Regions from separate parts of the Hymenobacter sp. UYCo722 genome, predicted to be linked through region 2. Evidence: riboswitches for the same ligand, from Rfam matches in the RefSeq annotation. Region 2 holds a riboswitch; each other region holds the start of a gene.
What was found. Region 2 has a riboswitch for S-adenosylmethionine ahead of ABIB44_RS00220 (ATP-grasp domain-containing protein). Riboswitches for the same ligand answer to the same signal wherever they lie in the genome.
Positions count from the first base shown of each region.

Region 1 (10,340 bases), on a different contig from region 2:
CTCCAGCTCGGGCTCGCCCACTTCTTCGCCCTCCGTGGGCAGCGCGGCCGTGTTGCCAATGGCATCAAAAGCGGCCTGCAAGTCGGCCCTGATGTCGTCAAAATGCTCTATACCCACTGACAAGCGCAGCGAGGTCGGCGTGACGCCGGCGGCCAGCTGCTCGGCTTCGCTCATCTGCTGGTGGGTGGTGGCCGAGGGCTGAATGATGAGCGTCTTGGCATCGCCCACGTTGGCCAGGTGGCTGATGAGCTTCAGGTTATCAATGAATTGCGTGGCCGTCTCCTTGGTGCCCTTCACCCGGAACGAGAGCACGCCGCCGTAGCCGCGCTTCAGGTATTTGCTGGCAATGGCGTGGTAGGGGCTGCTGGCCAGGCCGGGGTAGTTCACGCTTTCCACCTGCGGGTGCTGCTCCAGCCAGTTGGCTACTTTCAGGGCGTTTTCCACGGTGCGGTCCACGCGCAGGCTCAGGGTTTCGAGGCCGATGAGCAGCTGCCAGGAGTTGAACGGGCTGATGGCCGGGCCAAAGTCGCGCAGCCCTTCCACCCGCGCCCGGATGATGAAGGCGATGTTGCCAAACGTACTGCCCTTGCCGAACACGTCGTTGAAAACCAGGCCGTGGTAGCCGTCGCTCGGCTCCGTAAACTGCGGAAACTTGCCGTTGCCGAAGTCGTAGGTGCCGCCATCCACAATCACGCCGCCCACGCTGGTACCGTGCCCGCCAATCCATTTCGTGGCCGACTCCACCACGATGTTCGCGCCGTGCTCCAGGGGACGGAACAGGTAGCCGCCCGCGCCGAAGGTATTGTCCACAATCAGCGGCAGGTCGTGCTTTTTGGCAATGGCCGCGATGGCCTCAAAATCGGGAATACTGAAGCTCGGGTTGCCGATGGTTTCGAGGTAAATTGCCTTGGTCTTCTCGTCGATGTACTGCTCGAACGAAGCCGGGTTGTCGCCATCGGCAAAGCGCGCCTCAATGCCCAGGCGCTTAAAGGCCACTTTGAACTGGTTGTAGGTGCCGCCATACAGGTAGGCCGTGCTCACGAAGTTGTCGCCGGCCTGCAGAATGTTGTTCAGGGCAATGAACTGGGCCGCCTGGCCCGAGCCGGTGGCCAGCGCCGCCACGCCGCCTTCCAGGGCCGCCACGCGCTGCTCGAACACGTCGGTAGTCGGGTTCATCAGGCGGGTGTAGATGTTACCAAACTCTTTCAGGGCAAACAAGTTGGCCCCGTGTTCGGCGCTCTTAAATACGTAGCTGGTGGTTTGGAACAGCGGCACGGCGCGGGCCCCGGTGGTGGGGTCGGGCTGCTGGCCGGCGTGGAGTTGGAGGGTTTCGAAGTGCTGGGGCTGAACGGACATGAGGTTGCGGTTTTAAGCGTGAAGCGGTTTTTTTTGGATATGAATCTGGACTAAAGCTTGGCCAATGCCTCGAGCAACACGGCCGGGTCGGGGCGCTGCTTGAAGTTGGCTTCGGTGGCGGCCCAGGCAATGGTGCCGTCCTGCGCGATAACGAACGTGCCCGTGAGCGGCAGCTCGCCGCTGTCGTCGCCGTTGAAGGTGGCCAGGTCGATGCCCACGCCGTGCAGCGTGTGGTACACGGCGTCGCCCACTTGGTAGGCCAGCCCGAACTGCTTGGCCACCGTGTTGCCCAGGTCGCTGAGCACCGGAAACTGCAGTTCCTTTTCTTCGGCCGTGAGATTGGTCAGGTCCGGCGTTTGGGGCGAAACCGCTACCAGAGTAGCATTAAAGCCCTTAAACTGGGCCAGCGCCTGATTGTAGGCCCGCAGCTGCACGTTGCAGTAGGGGCACCAGTTGCCGCGATAAAACACCAGCACCACCGGTCCGGCCGCCAACAGCGCCGCCAGTGCAACCGGCTGGCCCAAAGCATCGGGCAACGTAAAATCGGGGACTTTGTGGCCGGCCCGAAGGCTGTGCTGGGCCAGGCCGGTGGCATGCACGGCGGCAATACCGGCATCAATGGTGTGGCTGGCCGTGGCGGGCAGCACGCTAGCTAAGTGTTGGGCCGTAGCGGCCAGTTCGTGCTGAATGGAAGCGGGAGCAGTGTACTTGGACATACGAAGTCAGGAAGAATATCTGGTTGAGGGAGAGATACTTCTTCGGGAGCAAGGGCCCGCTTGGGGCGACAGTCCGGCGCGGCGCTTAGCCGGCGCATGGCCGTGCTCAGCGCATTCGAGGTACCCGCGTGGCCACAACGGGCACCAGGCGCAACGGCATTCCCACGAAGAAGAAAGAGGAGGTTGTTAAGCCGAAATCAGGCTAGCAACAACACGGGCGACAACAGCACATTCGCATTCGCGCCGGGCGCGGTGCCACATTCCGGCCGCCATCGGCCGAAACGAAGAAACCCGAACCTTCGGCGCGCAAGGCGGCCGAAGCAGTCGGGGGAAAAAAAGCAGCATTCGAAGAATTTTCCATGGCACTCGAATCATCTGTCCCAGCGCGGCCGAAGCTGCGGGTGGGTAGGAATTGGCACCTTTCGTTGGTCGAAGGTTGCCAGTGGGTCACGGAGCCTATTCTCTCGCCACTTCTGTATAAAACTTGAAAACTGCCCACCGTTAGCGGGGAGTACCTGTCTGGTAACGGCAAAGGTAGAACAGGATATTTGGAATGGGCAAGCGTTGGAGCAAAAATATTTTTAGCTGGGTCAAAAGGAAGTTCCCAGCACGTCATGCTGAGCTTGCCGAAGCATCTCTACCGCTTCGTTTTTTAGCTATTATCATTGATTACTAATACAGTAGAGATGCTTCGGCTGCGCTCAGCATGACGTTCTTTCTATTGCTACCCATTTATCACCGACCCCGCCAAACGCAAAAAAGCCACCCTGAAACAGAGTGGCTTTTCTCACCTTTTTTCTGCAAAAAAGTACCTAGAGACTAGGTAGGGTCAACACCTGGCCGACTTCAATCAAGTCAGGGTTGGTTCCGATGACCGCCTTATTGGCGTCGTATATCTGGTGCCACTTAGCGGCGTCGCCGTAGTGGTGCTTGGCTATTTTCGAGAGGGAATCTCCACTGACAACAGTGTACGTATCCCCAGAAGTTTCCGGTTTTGCGTTGCCGAAAAAATCGGTGCCGCCGGCCGCCGGCTTAGCAGCGGGCTCTACGGGTTTTTGGTCGCCTTTGTCGCTGATGAAATCGAAGAGTCCCATGGGGTTTATTAAATTAAGTGGTGCGAATGATTTCACCGGGAACCTCACGGTTGGGCCGGCCGGGTTGCTATACGCACTTGGTGCGGCGGGGTTTCGCGGCCAACTCTTTTGCCCCGGTATCGTAAGCCGACGAGTTCGCCGTGCGCGGGCTACCACTTCATTCTTTCACCATTACTCGTTGTGCTCATGAAACTCCAGTCCCTTTTTTCGCTTCGTTATTTTGCCAGCCTACTGGTGCTCGTGTCGCTATTTGCTGCTTCGTGCAGCAACGACAAAGGCAAAGTAGAAGGCGTGAACATGCTGTACGGCACCGACAGCAAGGTGTGGAAAACCGCTAAAGAAACCGATACTTCCGGCGACAAAGTGAAGCAAACTGATGCCCAGAAACAGGAGGAGCTGCGCATTTTTGCCAACGGCACCTACAACATGACCGGTGCTTCGGGAGCTGTGAACGGCAAATACACGTTCGACCAGGCCGGCAAAACCATCACGATGACGCCTGATGGCTCGACTACCAGCAACACCTTCGCCGTGGAAACCCTCACCGACGATAAGCTGACGCTGAAGTCGGCCGACGGCGCGGCCCTGATGCTGGAAAAAGAGTAAGCTTCCAAACCCAACTGCCCGGAAGGCCCCGAACCACGCTGGTTCGGGGCCTTTTTTCTTTTTCAGCAGTCGCGGCCATCCTATTTCGCTTGTCCATCAGCGAGCTAACTTGCTGCCCATTCCGGCCGCGCCGCGCGGTTCTTCCACTTTTCTCTGCTGAATGTTTTCTGATTTGAAAACGGCCTTCGCCCTACTCGCGGCGGCCCTACTCGCTCCGGCGGCCTACGCCCAAGCCCCCACTCCCCTGCCCGTTCACGTCGTGCGCAGCATCAATCCAGTCGATACTGACTTTCGGGACCTGGAATTTCTGAAAACCGAAATTGGCCCGGCCCGGGTGGTGATGCTGGGCGAGCCCAGCCACGGCGAAGGCAATGTATTCGAGGCCAAAATCCGGCTCCTGCGCTACCTGCACGAGCGGCTGGGCTTTACGACGGTGGCGTTTGAGAGCGGGTTCTACGATTTGCACAAGGCCCAGCAGGCACTGGAAGCCGGGCGGCCAGCGCAGGAAGCTATTGGTAACAGCGTATTCCCGGTCTGGACCAGCACGCAGGAATTTCAGGCCGTGCTACCGCTTATCGGCAAAGGCGGGCTGCGTGTAGCCGGCTTCGACCCGCAGCTGATGAGTGAAGGCTACAGCGGTGATATGGTGGACGACCTAGAAGCGTTTCTGGCCCCGCAGAAAGCGGCGGGCCTGCTCAATTATGAATACCTCGAAGAAGTCATTGGCTTTATGGGCGAGCAATTTGCTTTTCTGCCCACCACCAAGCTGACCGATTTTGAGAAGGAAATGGCCAAAACAACTCACCTGGTGGACAAAGCCGCCGCCAGCCCCGACGCCAGGCGGCGCACCGAGGCCGCTTTCTGGCAGCAAAACCTGCGCAGCCTACTGGCCCAGGCCCGCGACTACGCCGCCCACGACGCCAATGCCAAGCTGGAAGAGCAGTTCATCGCCACCGACAGCAACCCGCGCGATGCCCAGATGGCCGACAACTTGCTGTGGTACGTGCGGGCTCATCCGCAGGAGAAAGTGGTGTGCTGGGCGGCCCTGCCCCACCTGGCCAACCGCACCGACCACTTCGAAAATGCCGAAATTCAGGCCTATCGCCCCATGGGCCGCGCCGTGAAGAACGGCCTCGGGCCGGACCAAGTGTACATTCTGGGCACGCTGAGCGGCAGCGGTACCCACGGTTTCCCGGCTATGGGGTATAAGCCGGTGCCCGCGCCAGTGGCCGGCTCGCTCGAGGCCGCGTTGCTGGCCCAACCGGGGGACTACGCCTTTGTGAGTCTGAAGCATGACGCGCCCGGCCAGCGCCTGACTACCTATGCTTTCGACTATCAGCCCTTGGCCGGCCCGTGGAGCGAGGCGGTGGATGGATTCCTGTTTCTGCGCAGCGTGAACCCGTCGCACGGTGCAACGGCCGTGGTGGCGGCCTTGCCAATGACCCCGCCCGATAGTGCGGCGGCCCGCTCCGGACCCACCGCCCTGAATCCGGCCGGCCGGCCGCGCCAGGTGCGGGCGGCTACTGGCACCGCGACCTTACGCGGGGTGGTGCTGGACCAGAAAACGGGCCAGCCGGTGCCATACGCTTCGGTTTCGGTGCCCGCTCAGGGCGTGGGCACGGTGGCCGATGGGCGGGGCCGCTTTGCCTTGCGGGCAGCGGGTGGCGAAGTCCAGGTGAGCAGCGTGGGCTACGCGACGGCTAGCGTAGCCGCCACCGCCGCACCCCTGACGGTGCGGCTGGCCCCGGCCGCCTACGAGCTAGCGGGCGTGCAGGTGCGCGGCGAAAGCCTGGACCCGCGCAAAATAATGAAGAAAGTGTTGGCTGCCCTGCCCAAAAACTACGAGCAAGCCGACTACGTGGCTGAAGTGTACACCCACCGCCGCCTCAGCAATTTCGACACGCTGCGCTACGAGGCGGAGTACGTGAGTCAGGTAGTGGAGCCAGCCGGCTACCGCAATTTCACCGGGGGCTTCCTGGGCCTGGGGCCGCGCGAAAAACACCGGATACGGGAAGTACGGGTGTTGACCAAGCCCAAAACCCCGCTCGGCTGGTTTGACCTGAGCGCCGGCGGGCAGGGCTTTTATACGGCCGCGGCCGACCCGGTGCGCACGATGCCGCTATTCAAAGCCAGCACCTGGCGCAAATTCACGCTACACTTGGACAGCGTGCAGCAGCAGGGCGACGAAACCGTGTACGTGCTGAGCTTCGTGGCCCGGCGCGCCAATCACCGTAGTACGGGCACTTACCTCACGGGCCGGCTGTCGGGACGCTTCTACGTGCAGCAGCGCGACTATGCCGTGCGGCGCTACCAGGCCCTGTGGGAGCACGATACGCTGACGATGAATGCCATAGCCCGGCAGCACGCCGGCCGCCACGACCGCATTGCACCGCATTACAACACCATTTATGCCGACGACCGTACCGACCATTTTGTGGAGTACGAGCGCGGCACCAACGGGCGCTACTACGTGGCGCACAGCGTGGCCCAGGCCGTGAGCGCCGGACGGGTGCTGGGCAAAGCGCCGCATCATCACCAGATATTGTGCGAGGAATACTTCACGCCCCAGCCCGCCACCACGCCACCCCTGCCGCCCGACCCCAAACTGGACCCGCGCCTGGCCGACGGCGAAATCTACCAACTCTACAAAGCCATCCCGCACCCCGAATTCTGGCAAACCTACCAGCGCCCCACGGCGGGAAAATGAGGCAGGAAGGGGGTTAAAAGCAAGGAGTTAAAATCTAACTGGTTTTCAACTTCTCACTCTTAACTCCCTTCGCGAACACCCGCGCCACCCAGCGCGGCAGGAAAACAGTGCCCAGCACCAGGTACAGGTAGTACGTGACTACCCGATACAGCAGCACCATGAAGCTGGTGAGCGTGGCCGTGCCGATGAACTTGCCGAAGAACGTGGGGAACGCGCCTTCCACGATGCCCGCGCCGCCCGGCGTGATGGCCAGCAGCAGCAGCACTTTGTAGGTGAGGTTGCGGGCGAAGATGAACAGGAAGGTATCCGTATCCATTGGCACGAAGGCCGCGATAAGGCAGCCGATGACGAGGTAGCGGGCCGTCCAGACGAAGAAGGTGCTGGCCGCCGCCCGCCACCAGTAAATAGCTGGGTTACCGCGCAGCTGCTCCGAAGCCCGGGCCATTTCCTGGCCGTGGAGGTAGGCTTTGCGCCGCCAACGCTTCAGCACCAGCATCGAAAACAGGCGCACCAGCACCCGCCGCACCGAGCGCGGATTAATGAAAATAGCGTACAGCATGAGCCCCGCATAGGCCGTAACGGCCACGTAGCTCACCAGAAACATGATGCGCAGCGTGGTGATAAAGCCGCTGTGCAGGGCTTCGTGCGGATATAATCCCGCTCCGGCAATAAGCACCACCAGCGGCACCATGATGACGTAGTACAGGTTATCCATCAGGGCCGTTACCATCACGTAGGCCATCGATTTGCCCAACGTGATGCCTTCCTTGTGCAGAATGAACGAGGCTACCGCGGTGCCGCCCACCGCCGAAGGCAGCACGCAGGAGGCAAACTCCCAAATCATAATCACATCGAGGCTTTGGCGGTAGTTGAGCTCGCGCTCGGCAATGTGCCGGATGCGGTAGATGTAGCCGAAATCGCGGGCCAGCAGCACCCCCAGCGTAACGAGCAGCCACGCGTACCGGGCGTGGGCCAACGGGGCCAAATCGCCGGGCTTGTAGCTGCGCCAGAACATGAACCCCACCACGCCTAGCCCAATAACGATGGGCAGAATAAGCCGCGAAGGCTGCAGGCGCTGCAAAAAATGCGCGTCATCGTCGTCGGGCAGGGAAATGAGGGGCTTATCGGTCATCGAAGCAAATGAAGCGGCCGGGCAAAAGTAGGGCATCGCCGGGCGGGGCTTAGTTAAAAAAGCGTGAAGACGACAAAAGCAAACGTCATGCTACGACGGGCGCAGCATGACGTTTCCACTTGCAATTAGTAACCGGACTAGCTAGGGCCGGCCGCCGGGGCTGCCGGCGGGCACGGTGCCGTTGGGCGTGCTGGTGCCCGGCGACGGCGCGCTGGCCGGCGCATTGATGAGGCTCGGCATGGGCGCTACCGGCGGGCGGCGCGTGGTATCGGCGGGCTGGGCCGTGGCGGGGCGCAGGCCGGGATAGCCGCCGGGGCGTTGGCCGGGCTGGGGCCGCGCGGTGCTGTCGGTGGCCGGTTGGCCGCCAGGGTTGCTAGGGGCCGTAGCCGGGCGCTGCTGGCCGGGGTAGCCGCCGGAGGGGGCACCGGCCGGCGCACCAGTAGCACCCGCTGGCCGGGCACCGCCCTGGCCAGCGGGGCGGCCACCGCCGCCACCAGACGGGGCCCCGCCGCCGCCGCCGCTCGCATCAACTCCGCCGCCGCCTTCGCCTTCACTTTTCAGGTCGTCGTTGTTCACGCTCTTGCCGCGACGCGAAGGGCCGGCCGTTAGCTTGCCGACCCGGTAGCTGAAGCTGACGCGGAAGCCCAGCGAGTGCAGCTCGTTGCGGCTGGCCTGGTCGATGAGCGGCGACACTACGTTGTTGCGAATGGTAATGCTGGGCGTAAAGAAATTATCCAACCCAAAGCCCAGGCTGCCGCGCTTCTCGGCAAAGTCGCGCTTGATGCCCATCGTATAGAAGTAGAAGGCGCTCTGGTTGCCCTGCAGCTGCACCTGGTTGCCCCGGAAGTAGGCGAAGGCCTGAACGCCCCACACCGGGGTAAAGTTGTAGGAGCCCCCGAGGCGGCCGCTGAACACAAAGCCCTGGTTGGAAGCATTAAAATTGCGGTCGGGCACGTTGTTGGTGAGCGTGGCGTAGTAAAAGTCGGTGCCCGCGTTCAGGTTCAGCTTGGCACCGTTGAGGTTGGCGTTGATGCTGCCGCCATAGGCGTTCTGCTGGCCGATGTTGGCGTAGCTGGTCGACACTGTGTCGGCACCGCGCACCGAGCGCAGGGCCTCAATCGAACCCGTCGTGTTGCGGATAAACGTGCTGAGGCCCAGGTTTACGCGCTTCACCAGCATGTTGTAGCCCAGTTCGTAGTTGTTGGTGTATTCGGGCGATAGGTAGGGGTTGCCCTGGCTCACATTCTTGGGGTTCTGCGCGTTCACGTTGGGGTTCAGGAACTGCAGCGAGGGGCGCTGAATGCGGCGGTTGTAGGCCAGCTTGACCAGGTTACCGTTCGATAGCTTACGCGAGAAGTTCACGCTGGGCACCAGCACGCCGTAGTTCGGGATGTTGGCTGCTTCCGATTTGGCAAAGTTGGCGTCGATGGTGGTATACTCGTAGCGCAGGCCGGGCTTCAGGGTAAAGCCTTTGGGCAGGCCCAGGGTGTAGGCGGCGTAGGCAGCCGTCACGTTCTGGCGGTAGGTAAACACGTTGCTGGCCGAGAGCAGGCCCACGGCCGGCAGCACTTCGCCGTTGGTGCCATACGAAACGGTCGCGTAGTCCGAATTGACCAGACGCAGAATATTCTTGGCCCCGACTTCCAGAATCTGGGTTTTGCTGATGGGGTTTTGATAGTCCAGCTGCACCGTGTATTCTTCGTTGTAGCTGGGGTTGTCGTTGACGATGCGCGCCGGGCTGCGCGGGTCACTCGACTGATAAATGGTGTTGGTGAAGCTGTTGGTGCGGTCGTTGCGGCTGAACAAGGTCAGCAGGCTGATTTCGTGCTGTGGCTTCTCGAAGCTGTGCGTGTAGTTCAGGCTGGCATCCAAGGTGCCCGATAGGTCTTTGGAATAGGTGTCGCGCAGGTCGGTGCTGTAAGGCGAGCCCGTGGCCGTAGTGCCGGCGTAGCTGGTGCGCAGCAACCCGTTCTGGTAGTTGTTGCCACTGCGCGTGCCGTATGACACCGAAGCCTGCAAGGAATTAAACTTATTGATGTCGTAGTCCCAGCCCAGCGAGTAGCGCCCAAAAATACCCTGTTGGCGCGAGTCGGCGCGTTGCAGGGTGGTAGTAGCCGCGCCGGTACCCAAGCTACGGGTCACCTGCGTATTGGTGAACTCGCCCGGCGTATTGTACTGCCCCCGCCCGAAACCGCTCAGCGAAAAGCCCATCTTGCCGGTGCGCAGGCCGCCCTGCAGGCCCAGGTTGCTACTGCGCAGGCCCGCGCTGATGTTCACACCCAGCGTGGCACCACGCAGGGTATTGGTTTTGGTGATGATGTTGATAATACCGCCCGAGCCTTCGGCATCGTACTTGGCCGAGGGCGAGGTAATCACCTCCACGGTCTTAATCTGGTCGGCCGGAATCTGCTTCAGCGCGTCGGCAATGCTGCCGGCTGCAATGGTCGAAGGCTTGTTGTTGATGAGCACCTTGATGCTGGAGCTGCCGCGCAGGCTCACGTTGCCGTCCAAGTCCACGCTCAGCATGGGAACGCGCTTGAGCACGTCGGTCGCATCACCGCCCCGGGTGGTCTGGTCATTTTCGGCGTTGTACACCGTGCGGTCCACCCGCTCCTCAATGATGGCCTTTTGGCCCGTCACCACTACTTCGCCCAGCTTCTGGGCCGAAGAAGCCATGCCAATAGTCCCCAACGCCGTCGTCTCACCGGCCACAACGGTCACACCCGGGC
Region 1 is NZ_JBEPPC010000014.1:2,690-13,029, reverse strand. It holds gene ABIB44_RS20445 (O-acetylhomoserine aminocarboxypropyltransferase/cysteine synthase family protein) at 1-1,356, opposite strand, end outside; gene ABIB44_RS20440 (peroxiredoxin-like family protein) at 1,407-2,072, opposite strand; SAM riboswitch class I at 2,441-2,556, opposite strand; gene ABIB44_RS20435 (LysM peptidoglycan-binding domain-containing protein) at 2,885-3,166, opposite strand; gene ABIB44_RS20430 (hypothetical protein) at 3,353-3,772, shown strand; gene ABIB44_RS20425 (erythromycin esterase family protein) at 3,933-6,479, shown strand; gene ABIB44_RS20420 (lysylphosphatidylglycerol synthase transmembrane domain-containing protein) at 6,514-7,611, opposite strand; gene ABIB44_RS20415 (TonB-dependent receptor domain-containing protein) at 7,753-10,340, opposite strand, start outside.
Region 1: linked by a shared signal. The riboswitch ahead of ABIB44_RS20440 (peroxiredoxin-like family protein) and the one ahead of ABIB44_RS00220 (ATP-grasp domain-containing protein) in region 2 are both predicted to bind S-adenosylmethionine.

Region 2 (10,340 bases):
TGGTCTTCAGGCGTTGGAAAGCCGAGAGCGAATACGCGATGACTTCGGGGTCGCGGACCCACGTGTAAAAGTGCGCAACGTGTTCCGGTTGCAAAGGCGCGAGCTTCACCATGGCCCTGTTCTATCAGTTACCTGCCGTGGAGTAGGCAGGCGCTAAAAGTAAGCAGGGTACAACCCCAAATTTGACGTTCGAACCAACGAACCATTATTATCGGGTGACTGCCATTTTTGACAGCTACTCATTTACCTTCTGCACCAATCTTTTAACCCCGGCTAACGACTAAACTCGCTGCGCTCGTGCACGAGCGAAAGCGCAGGCTACTTCTCCAGTACCCGCAGCAGCTCGCGGTGCAACGACTGGGCCAGGTAGCTGGCCTCGTCGAGGCGGGCGGCGGTGTAGCGGGCGGCATCAGTCGCGTCGGAGTCCACATCGTGGGTGCGGAGCTCGGCCAGAGTGTGCAGGCGGGTGAGCGACTGCTGCACCAGCCCATCGAGCCGCGCGCGCAGAGCGGGGTCGAAGGCCGCGTCGGAAGCGGCAACTGCTTGCAGGGTAAGCATATCCTGCGCCACAAGGCCGAGCTGGGTGAGCAGCTGGCCCTCGGCCGGGCTGAGCTGGCGGGGCTTGCGGTCGATAACGCAGAGGCTGCCCAGGGGCTGGCCGTCGGGCGCGCGCAGGGCCTGGCCGGCGTAGAAACCCAGGTGCTGCTGCTGGGCTATGTAGGGGCTGACGAGGGTGCAGGGCTGGGACGGAATGTTATCAAACACAGTGGGGCCGTCGTGTAGTATTGCCACCGAGCACATACTGTCTTCGCGGGGCACGACGGCGGCTTCGGGCAGGCCCGTGTTGCCGATGAACACCACGTCGTCGGCCCGCACCAGGCTCACGAGGGCAATGGGCACGTCGAAAAGTGTGGCCACCACGCTCACGAATTCATTGAACACGCCCTGGCCCGGGGTGCCCAGCACCTGGTAAGGCTGCAAAGCTGCCATCCGCTCGTGCTCGTAGGATGGGATGAGGTCGGGATACAGATTCAGGGCCATAAAATTTGGGAAAGCTGAGCGCACAACTATACTGGCTATTCAATAGTTTGGCGCGGCGGGGAAGGGTAAAGGTAAGTTAGGGAGGACGGGAAAAGACAATAAGGCATTAATTAAGCCCTATGGAATTCCGGCGCGCAGCCAGCCAGCTTCGGTTTATCTGAGGCATTGATATGCCCTTGGCTTGCTGTTCCAGCCCTTTCATTTCAATAAACCCACAGCCATCCGGTTGGCGCGCCCCTGCTGCGCATTGCTGGTTGGGGAGCGTGCCCGTTGCTTGGCTTGTGCATGGGGGGTGCAGTGTACTCATTCCCTGAGCTTCAGGCTCGAAGCCAACTGGCAGCGCGGCGCAGACGCGCGCCAGCAGGGGAAGCCGCCCCGGGCCGTACCCGAGAGCTGGCCGACGTGGGTGGCGCGGTGGCCACTCAGGGCCGGGTCGAGGGGTTCGGCCACGGCTTTGAAAGGGGTGCTGCCCGCTTACAATGCCTGCAGAATAGACGCGGCAATATCGGCAAACTAGGCGCGGTTGAGGCGCGTGTTGAGGAAGAAATTCTCGAACCAGGCAGCTTATTGGGGTGGGCCATGCGGTAGCTGGGGTTGATAGCTGGGTGGGCAAAAGGAAAAGCTAATTCGGCAATGCCCCAAGTGGCCCCAGCACAACCGCCGGCCAGAGCAGCCGTAGAATCGGGACACCTTCCCTCCCCTTGTTATGGTCCGCACCGTTGTCGGCTTATTCACCAGTCCTTCCGAAGCCGAGTTTGCTACCGCGCAGCTACGGGCGGCCGGCTTTGCCGAGTCCGCCGTGCAGCTGGCCACCCGCGAAACCCTGCGGGCCCAGCACCTGCCCGGCACCGAAACCCCCGAAGACTCCTTTCAGGACGGCCTCGCACGGTTTTTCAAGGATATTTTTAGCGGCAAGCCGCTCGACGATGCCGAGGCCCACATTTCTGCTACGGGTCCCGACCACGCTGTGGTGACAGTAGCCACCACCACCCCCGCCGAAGCCGAAAGTGCCCGCGAACTCCTGGACCGCAACGGGGCCATCGACGTGTACAAGCAGCGCCCCCTCACCCCGGCCACCGCCATCGGAGCAGGCGAGCTTGACCTCGAAGGCGACCTCGGCCGGGTGCGGGATGACGACGAGCTGGACGCCAACGGGCTCACTACGCACTAAAGAACGCCAGGCCGAGCGCCGCCGAGGCCTCTCGCGTGTGGCAGTAATTCAATCGACTGAGTTTACTACAGCACGCAAGATGCCTCGGCGGCGCTCGGCATAACGGACTTGTATGGCCCTTCTCACTCTTGACTATTCTCTGAAGCCAGGCGCAGCTTGCTGTGCTTTTTGCCGTAGCCGAAGTAGATAACCATGCCGATGGCCAGCCACACGATGAGGCGCAGCCACGTTTCCCAGGGCAGCGAGGCCATCATCACCACGCACACCACAATGCCCAGAATAGGCACCACCGGCACCCACGGCGTGCGGAACGAGCGCGGCGCATCGGGGTTGGTTTTGCGCATAATCATCACGCCCAGGCACACCATCACGAAGGCCAGCAGCGTACCGATGCTCGTCATCTCGCCCACGACCGCAATGGGCACGAAGCCCGCAAACAGCGCGATAAAGCACCCCAGCAGCAGCGTGGACTGCGACGGCGTATTGAACTTCGGGTGCAGCCGGGAGAATACCGGCGGCAGCAGCCCATCCTTCGACATGGAGAAAAACACCCGCGACTGCCCCAGCAAATCGACCAGAATAACCGACGTGTAGCCGATGAGAATGGCCATAATCACGGCCGACGACAGCCAGGCGTAGGGCGTTTTCTCAATGGCAATGGCCACCGGGGCGGCGCTGTTCTTGAACTCGGTGTAGTTGGCCAGGCCGGTGAGTACATGGCCGAACAGCACGAACAGCACCGTGCACACCGCCAGCGAGCCCAGGATGCCAATGGGCATGTTGCGCTGCGGATTCTTGGTTTCCTGCGCCATGGTGGCCACGATATCGAAACCGATGAAGACGAAGAAAATGACGCCCGCTCCGCGCAGAATTCCGCTCAGGCCGAACTCGCCAAACTTACCGGTATTGGCCGGGATGTAGGGCTGGTAATTGGCCGGGTCGATGTACTTCCAGCCCAGCGCGATGAACACCAGCACCACGGCCACCTTCAGGGCCACCACCAGCGCATTGAACCAGGCCGAGCCCTTGGTACCCCGCGTAACGATGGCCGTAATGGCCAGCACGATGAGCATGGCCGGCACGTTTACATAGCCGCTCACGGTGCTGCCATCGGCCAGCGTGGCCGACTCGAACGGCGACATCACCAGCCGCGCCGGAATGTGCAGCCCGTACTTACTGAGGAATTTGATGAGGTACTGCGACCAGCTGATGGCCACCGTAGCCGCCCCCACCGAGTACTCAAGCACCAAATCCCAGCCAATAATCCAGGCGAACAATTCGCCCATCGTGGCATACGAATAGGTGTAGGCCGAACCCGACACGGGTACCAGCGCCGCAAACTCGGCGTAGCACAGCGCCGAGAAAGCGCAGCCCACGGCCGCCACAATGAACGAAAGCGTAACCGCCGGCCCCGCGTTGTTCGCCGCCGCGATGCCGGTGAGCGAAAAAAGACCCGCTCCAATAATAACCCCGATACCGATGGCAATCAGGCTCACGCCATTCAGGCTGCGTTTGAGGGTATTGGCCCCGGTTTCAGCTGCTTCCGCTCGAAGCAGCTCTAATGATTTTTTAAGCATGAAAATGTTGAGGACGCACCAGTGGTGCAAACAAAAAAGAACGTCATGCTGAGCGTAGCCGAAGCATCTCTACCACGTAAGTAATTCATTTACTATTGCGGTAGAGATGCTTCGGCTGCGCTCAGCATGACGGTTACTGAAAGACGTGCACCTACGCCAGCACCTGAATAACGGCTTCCGAAAAGCGCTCCATTTCCTCCAGCTGCGGACTGGCCTGCAGCAGGAAAAAATCAACGCCCACGTTCTCGAACTCACCAATCCGGTCCTGCAGCTGCGCCGGGGTGCCGGTGAGGCCGGTGCGCAGGCCCCGGTTTGACACCGAGTAGTCCTGCAGCGACACCTGCTGCTCGAGCTGCGTGCCGGCCAGCCACTGCTGGTAGTTGCCATAGCCGGCCGACGAGGCTTTCACATTGGTAATACGGTCCAGCTCCTTTTTAACGTCCTGCTCGTTGTCGCGCACAATTGTGTAGCCGGCCACGCCAAACTTCATCGGGGGCAGGCCTTTCTGCTCGCGGCGGCGGCGCATGTCGGCAATGCGGGCCCCAATTTGCGCCGGCGAGTCGCCGTGCATCACGTAGCCGTCGCACTGGGTCGAAATCAGGTCTTTGGCCGCTTCCGACTCGCCGCCCGCGTACAGGAACGGGGCTTTGGCGGGCTTGGGCTGCAGCACATTGTCGGCCACCTGGTAGTACTTGCCATCGTAGCTGAAATGGTCCTGCTTCCACACGTTGGTCACCACGTCGAGCCACTCGCGGGTGCGGGCGTACCGGTCGTCGTGCTGCTCGAAGTGCAGGCCGTACTTGGTGGCCTCATCCTTCCACCAGCTCGACACCACGTTCAGCGACAAGCGCCCGGGGGCAATCAAATCAATGTTGGCGGCCTGCTTGGCCAGCAGCGCGGGGTTGTGAAACGTGGGCCGCACGGCCACCATAATTTCCAGCTGCTCCGTCACGGCAGCCAAAGCAGCGGCCGTGCTCCAGGCCTCCAGCGACGCCGCTTCGGTGCCCTTGATGTCGTTCAGGTACAGTTCCGCAATCAGCGTGAGGTCGTAGCCCAGGGCTTCGCTGCGCTGCGCCAGTTTCTTCACGTAGCTCCAGTCGGTGGGCATGTGCTCGTCTTCCACGTTGCGCAGCCAGCCCCCAAATACGGGCATCCAATATCCAAATTTCATGGCTTTTTTAATTAACAGAACGTCATGCTGAGCTAGCCGAAGCATCTCTACCGCAGTAGTAATCAATGCTGCCATAACGAAGCGGTAGAGATGCTTCGACAAGCTCAGCATGACGTTCATTTGTTAGTGAGATGGTTTATGCCGTGGCCAATTCAGCGGCTACGGGAGCCGCTGCCGACACGGCCGGCAGCTGCGTTTCGAGGTAGTCAACAAAACGCGCGTAAGGGTCGAAACCGACTACGTTCACGGCGTCGGCCACGAAGTTGGACAGGGCGTTGATGTCGTAATAGAGCACGTCGCCGGTGCGGTCGTCGATGAGGTATTCGATGCCGCCCACGTTAATTTTGGCGGCGGCCACAATGCGCTCCACGGCCGCAATTACCTCGGCCGGCGGCGTGAAGGCTTCCACCTGAATGCCTTTCTTGGGGGCTTCCGTCAGGCAGAATTCGGCCGACTGCTCCTCCGGAATCTGGCAGATTTCGGCCGGGCACAGGTTGAAGCTCTCGCCGGTCGTGAACACCTTCATGGCGTAGAGAAACTTGCCGTCCAGCATCTCCACCCGATGGATATTGCCGCCGCGAGGTGTCACGTATTCCTGCACCAGCGCGGTTTGGTCGATGCCGAGGTCAATCTGGTTGTTCTCGACGGCCGCCTGCAGGCCTTCCAGGGTGTCGAAGCGGATAATGCCCGCGCCGCTGCCCCCGATGTTCACCTTCACCACGATGGGAAAGCGTAGCTGCCGGGCCGCATCCACGGCCCGCGAGGCATGGTTTATCACCAGCGACTTTGGGTACTTCAGCCCCAGCGACTCGAATAGCGAAAGCTGCCGGGCCTTGTTGGTTTCAATGGCCGTGGCCGCCGAGCCGTTGATGATGCGCGTGCCGATGCGCTCGAGGTGCGTGGCGTAGCCGGCCGTGTGGAAAATACCCTGCCCGTGGCCCCGCAGGTAAGCCGAAGAACTCATGCGGTTCACGACCAGACTGTAGCCGCTCTCCTTCTCGGCGGGGTTGAAGAGGTGATGCGCGGCATCAATTTTTTCGTAGGGCAGGCCCCGGCGCTCCAGCTCCGCAAACAGCGGCTTGAACCATTCGGGGTGCTCGAAATAAATGCCAATGGGCTTTTGAGGGAGTGACATAAAACAGAAAAGTTAATTGAGTTAGTAGCAGGATGCGCCTTTGGCATTCGCCAAATAGCAGCGCTCGCCAAAGCATGAAAAACCAAAAAAATGAGGGATTGAGCTAGCAGTTCTCGGGCGAATTCAGCAGTCCGAAATTCAGGGTAAACACCGGAGGCGCAGGCCAGGCACAGTGCTAGCAAAGTGGACTCCAACGGGCGAAAACACGCCGTGCCGCAACCGAGCTATACCCTGAAAAAGAACTTACGAACGCCACCAGCAGGCATGCGAAGCCGGACGTGCGAAAGCCATCGGCCTTTCCTGCCTACCTACCCGCGAACATCGACTCGGGGAAGGCTAAGCCAGACAACAACAGCAACAACAGCCCAGCCCGGCCACCCGCATCGCAGCGGGCCGGGTAACGAGGGTGAGTGATTGCAAGGGGGAGTTGTTGGCAGTTTCCACGGCAACTTGTTTTTATATGTGCAGGAATTGGCACCTTGCCCGCAATTGCGGATGGTTGCCGGCGCTTCGTTGAGCCTGTCTCTCAGCGCCTCTGTATAAAAACAATCCTTCAGGAGAAAGAATTGATGGCACAAAGGTAGTCCGCAATTTCCACTCCCGCCACACCAACTTCTCCGAGCAACTTCACCACCCTGGCCCGCGTATGGAGGAGGCGTTTGGCTGGTGCGTACTTTTCGCCTTGCAGCAATTGTCCGAATACCACTTATTCATGTCTGATACCGTTGTACACGCCGAGCCTTACGGCAGCCTGCTTTTTGCCCCCGAGGTGCCCTGTTTTATCATCTCCTGGAGTGGCTTTGCCAACAGCGAGCAGTTCCGCTTCCTGATGAACCGCGGCCTGGAACTCTACGAAACCGAAGCCGCCCGCACCAAGCCCCTGGGCTGGCTCGCCGATACCCGCCAGGTACAGGCCGTGAAACCCACCGACCAGGAATGGATGCGCACCGACTGGAACATTCGCGCCCAGCGCGCCGGCATTCACCACGTCAGCTTCGTAGTACCCGAAACGGTGTTCGGCCAGATTTCAGTGCAGAACTATACCCACAACGTGGCTGAAGCCAACAACTACGAAATCGCAACTTCCCAGCACCGCACGCTAAAAGAAGCCAAGAAATGGCTGAAGGCGGCAATTGGTTAGCAGCAGCCAAAAAAAAGAACGTCATGCCGAGCATAGCTCAGCATGACGTTCCTGTGTTAGGGCGTTCTGGCAGTCTGAATGTCCTACCGCCGCAGAGCCAGGCGCACGCCGGCCATTAGCCAGCGGCCGGGCATCTGAGCGCCCAGCAGGTCCGAATAGTGGGCATTGAACAGGTTCTGGGCCTGGCCCACCACCCACAGACGCTCGGGCAGCAGGGCCACGTCGAGGCGGCCGTTGATGACCACGTAATCGGTTGAGAGGGTGAAGTCACCTACCGGGGGCAGGCCGGCACGCTGCTTATATACCCCGCCCAGGCTGGCGGTGAAGCGGCGATGCACCAGGCTCAGGTTGCCGCTCACCAGTTGCCGGGCCACGTTGCTCAAGTACTGCGACGTGATATTGCCGTCCACGTTCAGGTGGGTGTAGGTGTAGCCCAGGCTGCCGTCGAGGCGCAGGCCGGTGGTTAACTGCGCACGCGTAGTAGCTTCGAATTCGAGGCCCTGCGTGCTCACGGCAAACAGGTTCTGGGCGAAGCGGTAGGTGCTGGCCGGGTTCAGGTTGGTGAAGCCGGTGCCGGCCTGCACGGTGCTGCCGGGCGTGGCCACGTAGTCAATCAGGTTGCGGCCGTAGCGGTTGAAATAGGTACCGCGCAGCGTCAGGGCCGGGCAGAGCACGTAGTCGAGGCCACCTTCGTAGCTCCAGGTGCGCTCGGCTTCTAGGCCCGGATTGCCTACGTTGAAGCCATTGGGCACCGTGCCGGGCCGGATGGCCGAATTGTACTGCTCGGTAAAGTTGGCCGCCCGAATGGCCCGGCCCACGGCAGCGCGCACCGTCAGCTTGTCGCCCACCTGCTGGCTGGCCGTGAGCTGGGGCAGCACTTCGGTACCATAGGCCTGGTCGTGGTCGAGGCGCAGGGCGGCGGTCAGGTTCAGGCCGGCGCGGGGCGTGAGGCCGGCCACGGCGAATGCGCCCTGGTGCCACACGGCGTGGTTGCCACGGTCGTTGCTACGCACGCTCCGGCGGTCGGCCTGGCCACCGAGGGTCAATTGCACCTTATCCGAGAGGCGCAGCTGGTGCTGGCCCTGCAGGTTGAGGTAGTGCATGAGGTGGTCGCTGGCGACCGAGGTGGGGGTGTAGAGATAATAGTCGGTGCTGGACGTGCCCACCAGCTGCAACTCGGTGCGGGCGCGGGTGTTCCAGTCGTAGCGTAATTGGCCTTGGTACCAGTCGCGCGAAGTGGTTTCGCGGGCGCGGTCGCCGGCGTTGGTGGTGTAGAAGTTCTGGGCGTTGTAGTCGCGCCGGTCGAAGCTGGCGCGGGCGGCGGCGCTGAGTTTGGGGCTGATTTGGTACGCGCCCGAGAGCGAGTAGGTATTCAGCTTGAAGTCGTTGCGCCCCCCGCCGGGCAGGTTCAGCAGCTGGCCGCTGGCCGTGTTGTTGAGGATGCCGCCGGCCAGGCGCAGGCCCTTATCCTGGCCGTAGAAGCCGGCGTTGGTGGTTTTCAGGTCGTACTCGCCGGCCATGAACGTGCCGCCGATTTCCACGCCATCGGGCCGGTGGGTGGCGGCGAAGGTTTTGGTGACGATGTTGACGAAGCCGCCCACGGCATCGGGGCCGTAGAGGGCCGCGCCGGGGCCGCGAACCACTTCAATCTGCTCAATCTCGGCCGGGGTGATGGGCAGGTAGCCGGCGAAGTGGCCCGTGAGCGGGTCGTTCAGCCGCATGCCGTCGAGCAGGATAAGCACCTGGTTGAACGTGGAGCCGCGCAGGGTGATATCGGCCTGCGTACCGAAATTGCCCCGGCTCTGCATTTCGATGGCGGGCAGCAGCCGCAGCAGGTCGTCGAGCGAGGCTACGGGGTACTGGCTGAGGGCACGGCCGGGTACCACGGTCACGTAGCGGCCGGTCTGGCCGGCCACCTGGGCGAGCCGGGTGCCGTACACGGTCACTTCGTTCAAAGCGCGGGCACTGTCGGCCGGGGCGCTCTGGGCGAAAGCGTTAGCCGTGAAAAGCGTGCAAAAAAGCGGGGTAGTGTAGCGCGTAAGTCGCATTCATTGGTGAGTTGATTCGGGTGCAAACTTACGCCACCGGCATCCCAGGCCCCGCCCACAATACCAACCAGCTCGCCGAATAGAAAAGAGCGGCAGCCGGCAGCCGGCAGTCATCCTGCCTCGTACCGATTCAACTTACCCGCGGATGCAGCGAAGGGCCGTAATTTTGTCTCATTATGTCCTCTCCTTATCGGGAAGCGCTACTTCTGGCGCGCCCCTATTACCCGGCCCTCACTGGCGTGCGCGCCCTGGCGGCCTACCTGGTTTTCGTGCTGCACGCCCGCTCCCCCGCCATGCCACCGTGGCACCGTGGCTGGGCAGTACTGCCAGCCAGTTTTACGTAGGAGTCAGCCTGTTTTTTGTGCTCAGCGGCTTTGTTATTGCCACGCGCTACCAAGGCCGCGTTCAGTTCACATCCAATGTGGTGGCGAAAATACCTCTGGCGGCGCTTTGTCCGGATTTTCCCGCTCTATCTGCTGCTACACGGGCTGCTGCTGTTCATGCACTACGGGCAGTTTCCGCCCGGGCAGGGCAGGCATACGCTCGCGCTGGTGCTATTGAGCCAAAGCTTGTTGCGGGGCTTGTCGAGTACCCTTAAGTACGTAGGAATTCCGCAGGGCTGGTCGCTCACGGTCGAGGGCTGCTTTTACCTGGCTGCGCCGCTGCTGCTGGGGGCCTGGGCCAGGTACGGTAGCCGCGGAGCAGCAAGCTTTGTGGCCGTGGTGATGGGCAGCGGCCTGCTACTGACCTATCTGTGCACGGGGCACCCGGCGTTGCACGGCTTCTTTGGCTCCTATTATCATCTCATCAACTACACGTTTTTCGGGCGCGTGCTGGAGTTCGTTATCGGCGTAGGACTAGCGCGCTGGTGGGCCGGCCGGCCGGCTGCTACTGCCCCCCGCTGGCCGTGGCGCACGGTGGCGGGCGGGCTGCTCATGGGGCTAGCCATCGGGCTGCTGGTGAAACTAGAATCGCCCTCTACCTTCTACGACGGGCTGCTCGACCCAGCCGCCATCGCGGTTCACTTGCTGCTGTTTCCGGCCGGGGCCGTTGTGC
Region 2 is NZ_JBEPPC010000001.1:50,813-61,152, reverse strand. It holds gene ABIB44_RS00250 (GNAT family N-acetyltransferase) at 1-112, opposite strand, end outside; gene ABIB44_RS00245 (GAF domain-containing protein) at 319-1,041, opposite strand; gene ABIB44_RS00240 (hypothetical protein) at 1,345-1,491, opposite strand; gene ABIB44_RS00235 (hypothetical protein) at 1,748-2,212, shown strand; gene ABIB44_RS00230 (amino acid permease) at 2,335-3,789, opposite strand; gene ABIB44_RS00225 (LLM class flavin-dependent oxidoreductase) at 3,941-4,960, opposite strand; gene ABIB44_RS00220 (ATP-grasp domain-containing protein) at 5,097-6,095, opposite strand; SAM riboswitch class I at 6,549-6,641, opposite strand; gene ABIB44_RS00215 (hypothetical protein) at 6,808-7,236, shown strand; gene ABIB44_RS00210 (TonB-dependent receptor plug domain-containing protein) at 7,320-9,284, opposite strand; gene ABIB44_RS00205 (hypothetical protein) at 9,461-9,628, shown strand; gene ABIB44_RS00200 (acyltransferase family protein) at 9,644-10,340, shown strand, end outside.

Region 3 (10,340 bases), on a different contig from region 2:
GGCGAGTAGGCCATGGCCGCCACCAGCCCGCCCACTATCAGCCCCACCCCAAGGCGCTGCACCCAGGCATGCGGCCCCAGCGCCCGCGCCACCGCCGAGCTGGGGTGAAAGCAAACCACGGCCGCCACGCTCGAAAAAATGAGAAAAGCCACGAGCCCGGCCGCCTCCACTAGGTAGTGGGGCCAGTGGCGGCGGAGGGTGCGCAACAAGTGAGTGGCAAACAGCATAACTGGCGGATAGAGGCTGTTGCAACACCAACGCACCGGGGAAGTTGGCCGCCGCAACCCGAACGCATACGGGTTTTCGGACGCGATGGGGAGGAAGGCGGCGCTAGAGCCGGCGCAGCACTACGCGGCGGTTGCGGGGGCGCTGGGCCGGGTCGGTGTTGTCGGCCACGGGCTGGGTACCGCCATAACCCAGCGGCCGGAGCTGGGCCGTATTCACGCCGTGGGCCGTGAGGTAGAGGCACACGGCCTCGGCCCGCTGCTGCGAGAGCTGGCGGTTCAGCTCGGCATTGCCCACGTTGTCGGTGTGGCCCTGCACCTCCAGGCGCAACGTGGGCTGAGTGCTGAGAATAGTGGCCAATTGATTGAGTGCCGTGCGAGAAGCAGGTAGGAGGTGTGCCTTTCCCTGCTGGAAATAAAGCTCGGGCAGGGTCACGGTTTCACCCACGGCCAACTGGCGCAGGCGGGCAGCACCGGCGGAGTCGGCCCGCAATGGGCCAGGCTTGGGAGCAGGAGGCAGTGCCAAGGCGGTTGGTTTAGCTACCGCCAGCGGCGGTGCGGCCGGGCGGCGCAGCGGTGGTGCTGGTCGCACCGGCCGTTTGGTAACCAATGGCGTCGCTACTGGAATGGCTTTGGCTGCTACCGGCACTTTGGGCAGCGGCTTCGGTGGGGCCACCGCCGCGGCCTCCGAAGCTACGGCGGGCCGGGGATTCTGGCGAAACAAAAACTGCGTTGGAATGGGCGCGGGGCGGGGCGTTTCGGCGGTCATGCCCCAAAGGTTGCGCCACGACGAGGGAGCCTGCGCCGCCCCGGGGCCGGGTGGCTCCCAGGTAATAAAAACGCGGGTATCCATGCTGTATTGGCAGTAGTCGACCCGCAGGCGGTAGGGCTCGTCGGCTCGCAGCTCCACGGCGGCGGTGTAATTACTCAGGGGTTGCCCGCGCCACTCGTTCATAATCAACTGGTCGTTCAGCCACAGCCGAATGCCGTCGTCCACGGTCACATGAAAAAGGTATTTGCCGCTGGTTGGGGGCACCAGCCAGCCCGTCCAACGCACCGAAAATAGCTCGGCCCCGAGCCCCGGTGCGGGCGGTTGCTGGCCCCAGTTGAAGTTGATGGTAGCATCGCGGCGGGTCAAAACGAACTTTTCGAAATTCGTCCCTTCGTAGTAATCGCCTTTCAGGCCGTCGCCCGTCGGGAGAGGTGCCTGCGCCCATGCGGGCGCACCCGGCAGCCACCACGCCAGCAGCAACACCTTCGCAAGCAATAGCGGCCGCCCAAGCCATCGGTGGTGTACGCTGGTCATGCGGTAGTAACGCTACTGTCAACGCTTTAGTGTTAATCCTCAAGGCTAATCAGGCGCTGCCGTGCGCTACTTGAACTCGTTGCCGCAATGGAAGCAGTGGTAGCGCTTGCCCCGCACCGGAAACCGCAGCAGCACCGACAGCACCGACTCCCAGAACCCGTATGTGTTGCGCGTGGCGGACCCGTAGGCCACATCCGATGACCCGCACCGGGGGCAGCGGGGCGTCACGGGGTCGGGCGCATCGGCAGCGAACGATTCCACATCCGGCCCGGTGGCCCGGGGCACGGGTTCAGCGTGCAGTATTTCCAGGGCCGCCTGCGCGTCGGCTTGCCGCACGTGCAGCCGTACTCCGCCGGTAATTGGGCTATAAAGCGGCATTATCGACACCAGGTTCTCATTGCTGAGAAAGCACGGAATGCCCGCCGCCTCGAGCCGGGTGCGGGCCAGGTTGGCCGCCATCGGCTCGTAGAACGATTCGAGAAAAACGACGGAATCGGGGCGGGACATGGCAGAGCAGGGTTGCGTGTTGAGTTGGTCAGGTTGTTCACAAATTGGGTTCAACTGCCAACTTAATCACCAATCCTTAACATTCAACAATCCTTATTTTGGCTGCTGCCGGGTAGCGGCGTCAATGCCTTTCACGGCGTGGCCGGCCTGCAGGCTCACAAATTCGGCCTGGCGGGCGCGCACGCGCACTTCGTCGCGGGCGGGCATGTCCAGGCGCACCTGCTTCAGCTGGTCGTTCAGGCGCTGGTACACGGCGCGGGCGTAGTCCCAGTCGCGGTCGGTCCAGGTGGCGCGTTGGGTACGGGTTTCGCGCACCAGCTGGCCGTAGGCCGCAGGCAGGTCCTGGGGCGTGAGGGCGTTTATCTGGCCGTTGTAGGGCCCCATTAGCTTGGCCTCAATGGCCAATTGCTGGCGCGGGTCGAGGGGCCGGGCACGGCGGGCGCGGTTGGTTTCGTTGTAAGAGGCCGTGGCTTTGCCCACACGGGCCAGCTTACGGGCGGCCGTGCGGGCGGCACTATCCAGCTCGTGGCCGGCCTCGCGCACGGCTTCCTGCCGGTCGCGGGGCGTCGAGTCGCAGCCGGTGACCAATAATGCAGCCAGCAGCATGCCAGCCACAGATTTTAAGCCCGCCAGCCGGTTACGTAGTTCACCTTTCATCGCACAAACACAGTAGTTGGGTTGCAAATAACGGCCACCTTGGCCGCACCTGCCCTCTACTGCTGCGCCAGCCGAAAGGTTAGCGTCAACTCGTATTCGGCCACAATATCCTGGCCACTCACCTGGGCGGGCACCCACTCATTCGGGATGGTTTTCACCACGCGCAACGCCTCCTGGTCGCAGCCCGCCCCAATGCCGCGCAACACGCGGTGGTTGATGGCTTTGCCCTGGGCATCCACCGTGAAGCCGATGGTGACCTGGCCCTGCACGTTGCGGTCCTGGGCCTGCTGGGGGTATTGCAATTGCGTGGTATAAGCTGCCAGGGCCGCGTCGCCCCCAATAAACAGCGGGGGGCGGTCTACCATGCGACGCTTCCATTGGCCGGGAGCCAGTTCGGTATTGAAGTTGAGGTCGCCCGAAGGCCGGTAGAATAGTAGCTGCCTGGCCGAATGGTCGTAGCGCTGCACCACCACTACCTCCTTCGAGGCTGTGATGCCATAATATTCCCATACGCCCACCTTGGTGCGCTTATCAAGCAGGCCACTTTCCCACTTCGTGGAATGCATTTTTTGAGCGTAGGCTGGCGCTGCCAGGAGAAAAGAGACTAAAAAAAATAGAGAGTAAATATAATATTTCATAGTAAGTGGGTGGGTTTGGAGGTTAGAGAGAGCCACAAACAATACTTGAAAACGTTTGCGGACTCGCAATATAATAAAAAGTTCTATTTTCAGACCCCTCACACTTGGGTTTCCACCCGTGCTTGGTTGGTATTGTTATTAATTTTACAGACCCGGGTGCTGATAATTTAATGATTTAAGTTATTGGTATAGATAACAATAATTTTATTTCCGCTCGGCAATAGCTCATGAATGACTATGTAATGAAAAGCGTAGGCAAAATGCGGAATAGTAAGAACCTTTATTGGTAAAATTATATTAAAAATTACTAATAGCTCTGCTTTCAGTCGAGCGCAGTAATTCATTGGTGGGTAAAATCAGACCATTGAGCATACGTTTGCTCAGCCTCAAAAGCAGATGGCTAGACATATTTTGTTGGATTAATCCGAGCTGAACCAATTGCTGGCGAACTATACCAACCCTGCCAGCCGGTAACACAAGCTAGCAGGGGGGCATGGTGCTGAGCCTCGTATTGAGTGCTCCGGCTGAGACTGCATTAAAAAAATGGGCGGGTAGCTCGTAAGCCACCCGCCCCATCAACTATTTCCTGCTGGCCGGCTGTTGCAGGCGGATGGTAGCCGCCGCTAAAACAGCTCGGCCGCTACCCGCCGGATGCTTTCCGACTTGCCCATGGAGTAGTAGTGCAGGCAAGGTACGCCGTGGGCCATCAGCTCGCGGCTCTGGTTGAGGCACCACTCGATGCCGATGGCGCGGGCCGCCTCATTGTCGCGGCACTGGCTGATGGCTTCTACCAGCGGCTCGGGCAGGTTGAGGTAAAAGGTTCTGGGCAGCATGGTGAGCTGGCTTTTGGTGGTCAGCGGCTTCAGACCCGGAATGATGGGCACGGTGATACCCGCGTCGCGGCACTTTTTCTCGAACTTAAAAAACTCTTCGTTGTCGAAGAACATCTGGGTCACGATGTACTCGGCCCCCCGGTCAACTTTGTGCTTCAGGAAGCGGAGGTCGGAGGCATAGTTTGAGGCCTCAAAGTGCTTCTCGGGGTAGCCCGCCGTACCGATGCAGAAGTTGGTAGCCCACGTATCGTCCTGCTCCTCATCCAGGTACTCGCCCTTGTTCAGGTTGGCCACCTGGCCGATGAGGTCGCAGGCGTAGGCATGGCCGTCGGGCTCGGGTTTGAAATGGCCTTCCGATTTGATGGGGTCGCCGCGCAGGGCCAGGATGGAGTCGATGCCCAGGAAATGCAGGTCAATCAGCGCGTTCTCCGTCTCCTCCTTCGTGAAGCCGCCGCAGATGAGGTGGGGCACAGTGTCGACGTCGAAGCGGTTTTTGATGGCCGCGCAAATGCCCACCGTGCCGGGCCGGCGGCGCACGGTTTTCTTTTCCAGCAGGCCGTTGGGGTGGTGGCGGTACACGTATTCCTCCCGGTGGTAGGTCACGTCGATGAAGGGCGGCTTGAACTCCATCAGCGGCTCGATGTTCGAGAACAGCGTGTGGATATTTTCGCCCTTTTTGGGCGGCAGTACCTCGAAGGAGAAGAGGGTTTTGCCGTTGGCTTGGGCGAGGTGGTCGGTAACTTTCATGTTTAAGCTGTTAGCTTTTAGCTGCTAGCTATTAGCTCTTGGCAGTAAGTATTTTAAGGGCACGAGCTAATAGCTAGCAGCTAAAGGCTAACAGCCAATTATTTTGGTTCGTAGTTCAAATTCGGCATCAGCCAGCGCTCCAACTCGGGCAGCGGCATGTGCTTCCGCTGGGCGATGTCTGCTACCTGGTCAACCCCAATCCGGCCTAGCCCAAAGTAGCGCGAGTCCGGGTGGGCATAGTACATGCCGCTCACCGAGGAGGCCGGGTACATGGCCAGGTTTTCGGTGAGGATAATGCCGGTCTGGCTCTCGGCATCGAGCAGCTGGAAGAGGGTTATTTTTTCGGTATGGTCGGGGCAGCCGGGGTAGCCGGGGGCGGGGCGCACGCCGCGGTATTTCTCCTGAATGAGGTCGTCGCCGGTGAGGTGCTCATCGGGCGCATAGGCCCAGAATTCGCGCCGTACCCGCTCGTGCAGGCGCTCGGCGAAGGCTTCGGCCAGGCGGTCGGCCAAGGCCTTCACCATGATGCTGGAGTAGTCGTCGTGGTCGGCATCGTACTGCTCAATCAGCTTTTCGATGCCGATACCGGCCGTCACGGCGAAGCCGCCCAGGTAGTCGGCGCGGCCGGATTCCTTGGGGGCCAGGAAATCGGAGAAGGCGACATTGGGAATGCCGGGGCCCTTCTCGCCCTGCTGGCGCAGCGTGAAAAACTCGGTAGTTACGGTTTCACGCGAGTCGTCGGCGTAGATTTCGATGGTGTCGTACCCCTGCGTGTTGGCCGGCCAGAAACCCAGCACGGCGCGGGCCGTGAGCAGCTTCCCATCAATGATTTTGGTGAGCATGGCCTGCGCATCCTCGAACAGCTTGGTGGCGGCTTCGCCCAGCGTGGCATCGTCCAGGATGCGCGGGTAGCGGCCCTTCAGCTCCCAGGTGTGGAAAAAGGGCGTCCAGTCGATGTAGCGGGCCAGCTCGGCGAGGTCGTAATCTTCGAGCACCTTGGTGCCGAGGAAGGTGGGTTTGGTAATACTCACCGTATCCCAGTCCGATTTCACGCCGTTGGCGCGGGCGGCTTCGATGGTGAGGTAGTTCTTGTCGCGCTGGCGGCTGGCGTAGTCGGCACGCAGGGCGTTGTAGTCGTCGGCCACGGTCTGGGCGTAGGCGCGCTCACCCGAGCCGAGCAGGCCTGCCGCCACGCCCACCGAGCGCGAAGCATCGTTGACGTGCACCACCGGCCCGCTGTAGGAGGGCGCGATTTTCACGGCCGTGTGCAGGCGCGACGTGGTGGCCCCGCCAATGAGCAGGGGGATTTTCAGGCCGCGCTTTTCCATGGCCTGGGCCACGTACACCATCTCATCGAGCGAGGGGGTGATGAGGCCGGAGAGGCCAATCACGTCGACCTGCTGGCGCTGGGCTTCGTCCAAAATCTTTTCGAGCGGCACCATCACGCCGAGGTCCACGATGTCGAAGTTGTTGCAGGCCAGCACCACGCCCACGATGTTCTTGCCGATGTCGTGCACGTCGCCTTTCACCGTGGCCATCAGGATTTTGCCGGCCGTCTGGCGCTCCGAGCCCTGCTTGTCGGCCAGTAGGTAGGGTTCCAGGTACGCCACGGCCTTTTTCATCACGCGGGCCGATTTCACTACCTGCGGCAGGAACATTTTGCCAGCCCCGAACAGGTCGCCCACTACGTTCATGCCAGCCATCAGCGGGCCTTCGATGACTTCGAGCGGCCGCCCGACCTGCTGCCGTACTTCCTCGGTGTCCTCGTCGATAAATTCGGTAATGCCCTTCACCAGCGCGTGTTGCAGGCGCTCCCACACGGGCAGGCTGCGCCAGGCATCGGCCACTACTTCGGCCTTGTCCTTCTGCTTCACCGTGTCGGCAAATTCCACGAGGCGCTCGGTGGCGTCGGCGCGGCGGTTCAGGAGCACGTCTTCGCAGAGCTCGAGCAGGTCCTTCGGAATCTCATCGTACACGCCAAGCTGGCCGGGGTTCACAATGCCCATATTTAGCCCCGCCCGGATGGCGTGGTAGAGAAAGGCCGTGTGCATGGCCTCGCGCACCAAGTCGTTGCCGCGGAAGGAAAAGCTGATGTTCGAAATGCCGCCGCTGGTGAGCGCGCCGGGCAGGTGCCCTTTAATCCAACGCACGGCTTCGATGAAGTCGATGGCGTAGTTGCGGTGCTCGTCCATGCCCGTGCCCACGGTCAGGATGTTGGGGTCAAAAATGATGTCGGACGGGTCCATGCCCACTTCCTTGGTCAGGATGTCATAGCTGCGCTGGCAGATTTCCTTGCGGCGTTCCAGCGAGTCGGCCTGGCCGTTTTCGTCGAAGGCCATCACCACCACGGCGGCCCCGTACTGGCGCACCGTATGGGCCCGCTCACGGAAAACGTCTTCGCCCTCCTTCAGTGAAATCGAGTTCACGATGGGCTTGCCCTGCACGCATTTCAGGCCGGCTTCGAGCACGCTCCACTTCGAGGAGTCAATCATGACGGGCACCCGGGCAATGTCAGGCTCCGAGGCGATGAGGTGCAGGAACGTCGTCATCACCTGCTCCGAATCGAGCATGCCCTCGTCCATGTTGATGTCGATGACTTGGGCCCCTTCCTCCACCTGCAGGCGGGCCACGGCGAGGGCTTCCTCATACGCGCCGGTGCGGATGAGGCGGGCGAAGGCGCGCGAGCCGGTCACGTTGCAGCGCTCACCCACGTTCACGAAGAGGCTATCAGGGGTGATGTTGAAGGGTTCGAGGCCGGACAAACGCGTGGCGTTTGAGTTAGAAGTTAAAAGCGAAGCGTTAAAATCCATCACTGGCTTTTCTCCGGATTCTAACGCTTCACTCTTCACTTTTAACTGTTTCAACGCTCGCGGCTTGTACTGCTTCGCCAGCTTGCTCAGCTCCGCAATGTGCTGGGGCGTGGTGCCGCAGCAGCCGCCCACCACGGTCACGATGCCTTCCTTGAGGTATTCTTCCACCAGCGCGGCAAATTCCTGGGCCGACTCGTCGTAGCCGCCAAAGGCGTTGGGCAGGCCGGCGTTGGGGTAGGCCGAAATGTGCACGTCGGAAATCCGGCTCAGTTCCTGCACGTACTGGCGGAGCTGGTCGGCCCCGAGGGCGCAGTTCAGGCCCACGCTTAGCAGCGGCAGGTGGCGGATGCTGTTCCAGAATGCCTCCACCGTCTGGCCACTGAGGGTGCGGCCGGAAGCGTCGGTAATCGTACCCGAAATCATGACGGGCACTTCGCGGCCCCCTTCATCGAAGAACTTCTGCACGGCGTAGAGGGCCGCTTTGGCGTTCAGGGTATCGAAAATGGTTTCGATGAGGAGCGTGTCCACGCCGCCATCCACGAGGCCGCGCACCTGCTCTAAGTAAGCCGTAGCGAGCTCATCGAAGGTCACGGCGCGATAGCCGGGCCGGTTGACATCGGGCGAGAGCGAGGCGGTGCGGTTGGTGGGGCCGACGGCCCCGGCCACGAAGCGCGGCTGCTCGGGCGTGGTGTACTCGTCGGCCGCCTCGCGGGCCAGGCGCGCCGACTCGTAGTTCAGCTCGTACACGACGTGCTCCAGGCCGTAGTCGGCCTGCGCGATGGTGGTGCCCGAAAAGGTGTTGGTTTCCACCATGTCGGCCCCGGCGGCAAAATATTCGGCGTGGATGCCCTTGATGATGTCGGGCCGGGTCAGGCTCAGCAGGTCGTTGTTGCCGCGCAGGGGCTTGGGGTGGTCGGCGAAGCGGGTGCCCCGAAAATCCTCCTCCGTGAGCGGGTGGCGCTGAATCATGGTGCCCATCGCGCCGTCGAGAATCAGCAGGCGCTGGCGTAGGAGCTCGGGAAGCAGGTGGCGCGAGGCCAAATCTTCGCGTGCCGGAGAAATCTGGGGAAGGGTAGGGGCGGAAACGGACATTTCTTTCGGGGTCGAATAGCAGCGTACAGGCGCGTATCCAGAAAGAAACCCGGGCGCGAGCGTCCGGTTCCGGCTGTCATCTTCTTTCACCAAAAAACGCGGTGAAACGGGAGTTGGCACCTACTCGTGGTAGGTTGCCAAGACGTCATCGGGCCCGGTCCCTCGGTCTTTCTGGATAGCAGCGTGATGCGAAGATACGACGGAAGCACAATCTTGGGTAATCCGAGAATCCATCGAGCATCATGCTTCGACTGCGCGGACGCCAGATGAAGCACAACGTTCTATTAGCCGAAAGCGCTACAATGTCCACGCCAGCCACACGCTGCCCGCCGCGAACACGGTTGGCTCCGGGGGCAGCTCCAGAAACGCGGTGGCCCCCAGCAGCCCGGCCAAATCGCCGGAACCGCCCACCCGTAGCGGCGTGGCCAGGCGGCGGCCCTCCGCGTCCACGGTCAGGCGCACGGGTACAAAGTGCGTTAGCTGGGGCTTAAAGTTGATGTCGACGGTGAGCATGGCCGGCATCGGCGCTTCGGGCACCGCGGCCGTTTCGCCGGCTTCGGTGGGCTGCTGCACGGCGCGCAGCCAGGGCCGCACGTAGCGGCAAGCCGTGAGGAACGTGGACACCGGATTGCCGGGCAGCCCGAAAACCACCGGCCCGCCGGCCCGCGCCCCAAACCACATGGGCTTGCCGGGTCGCTGCTGCACTTCGTGGAATATTTCCTCGACGTGTAGCTCGCGCAGCAGGCCGGGCAGGTGGTCGGCGCGGCCCTTGCTCACGGCCCCGCTCAGCACCATGACATCGAAGCCGGCGGCCAGAATATTGGTGAGGCCCACGCGCAACTCTTCCACGTTGTCGGAGAGGTGGAACAGCGAAACCTCGGCCCCCGCCTGCGCAAACAGCGCCTGCAGGGCATACACGTTGGAACGTCGAATCTGGTGCGCCAGGGGGGTGGCCGATAATCCCACCAGCTCGTCGCCGGTGCTCACCACGGCCAGGCGCGGGGCGCGGGTCACGGCCAGTTCGGCCGCGCCCACGGTGGCGGCCACGGCCAGCTCAGCGGGGCCGAGGCGGGTGCCGGGGCGCAGCAGGGTATCGCCGGCGTGGCGGTCGGCAGCCTGCTGGTGAACGTTGACGCCGGGCGCGCCGGGCGGCGGAATCTGGATGGTGGCGCGGTTGTCGTGCAGCAGGATGTCTTCGTAGCGAACCACCGCATCAGCTCCCACGGGCAGCACCGCGCCGGTCATCACCTCCACGGCCTGCTGCGGGCTGGGCAGCGCACGAGTTGGTTCGCCGGCGTACTGGGTGTGCGCGATTTCAAATTCCGACTGGCCGCCGGCCCAGGCGGCAAAGGCCACCGCGATGCCGTCCATCGCCACCCGGTTGAAGGGCGGAAAGTCGCGGTCGGCCGTGAGCGTTTCGGCCAGGATGCGGCCAGCGGCGTGGGGCAGGGCCAGGGTTTCGGACGGCAGGGGGCGGGCGGTGGCCAGCACGCGGGCAGTGGCTTCGGCGGGGGAAATCATGGAAA
Region 3 is NZ_JBEPPC010000006.1:43,636-53,975, reverse strand. It holds gene ABIB44_RS14585 (MIP/aquaporin family protein) at 1-227, opposite strand, end outside; gene ABIB44_RS14580 (PA14 domain-containing protein) at 331-1,530, opposite strand; gene ABIB44_RS14575 (putative signal transducing protein) at 1,597-2,037, opposite strand; gene ABIB44_RS14570 (hypothetical protein) at 2,131-2,643, opposite strand; gene ABIB44_RS14565 (energy transducer TonB) at 2,751-3,260, opposite strand; gene metF (methylenetetrahydrofolate reductase [NAD(P)H]) at 3,956-4,912, opposite strand; gene metH (methionine synthase) at 5,011-8,700, opposite strand; SAM riboswitch class I at 8,888-8,996, opposite strand; gene ABIB44_RS14550 (molybdopterin molybdotransferase MoeA) at 9,112-10,335, opposite strand.
Region 3: linked by a shared signal. The riboswitch ahead of metH (methionine synthase) and the one ahead of ABIB44_RS00220 (ATP-grasp domain-containing protein) in region 2 are both predicted to bind S-adenosylmethionine.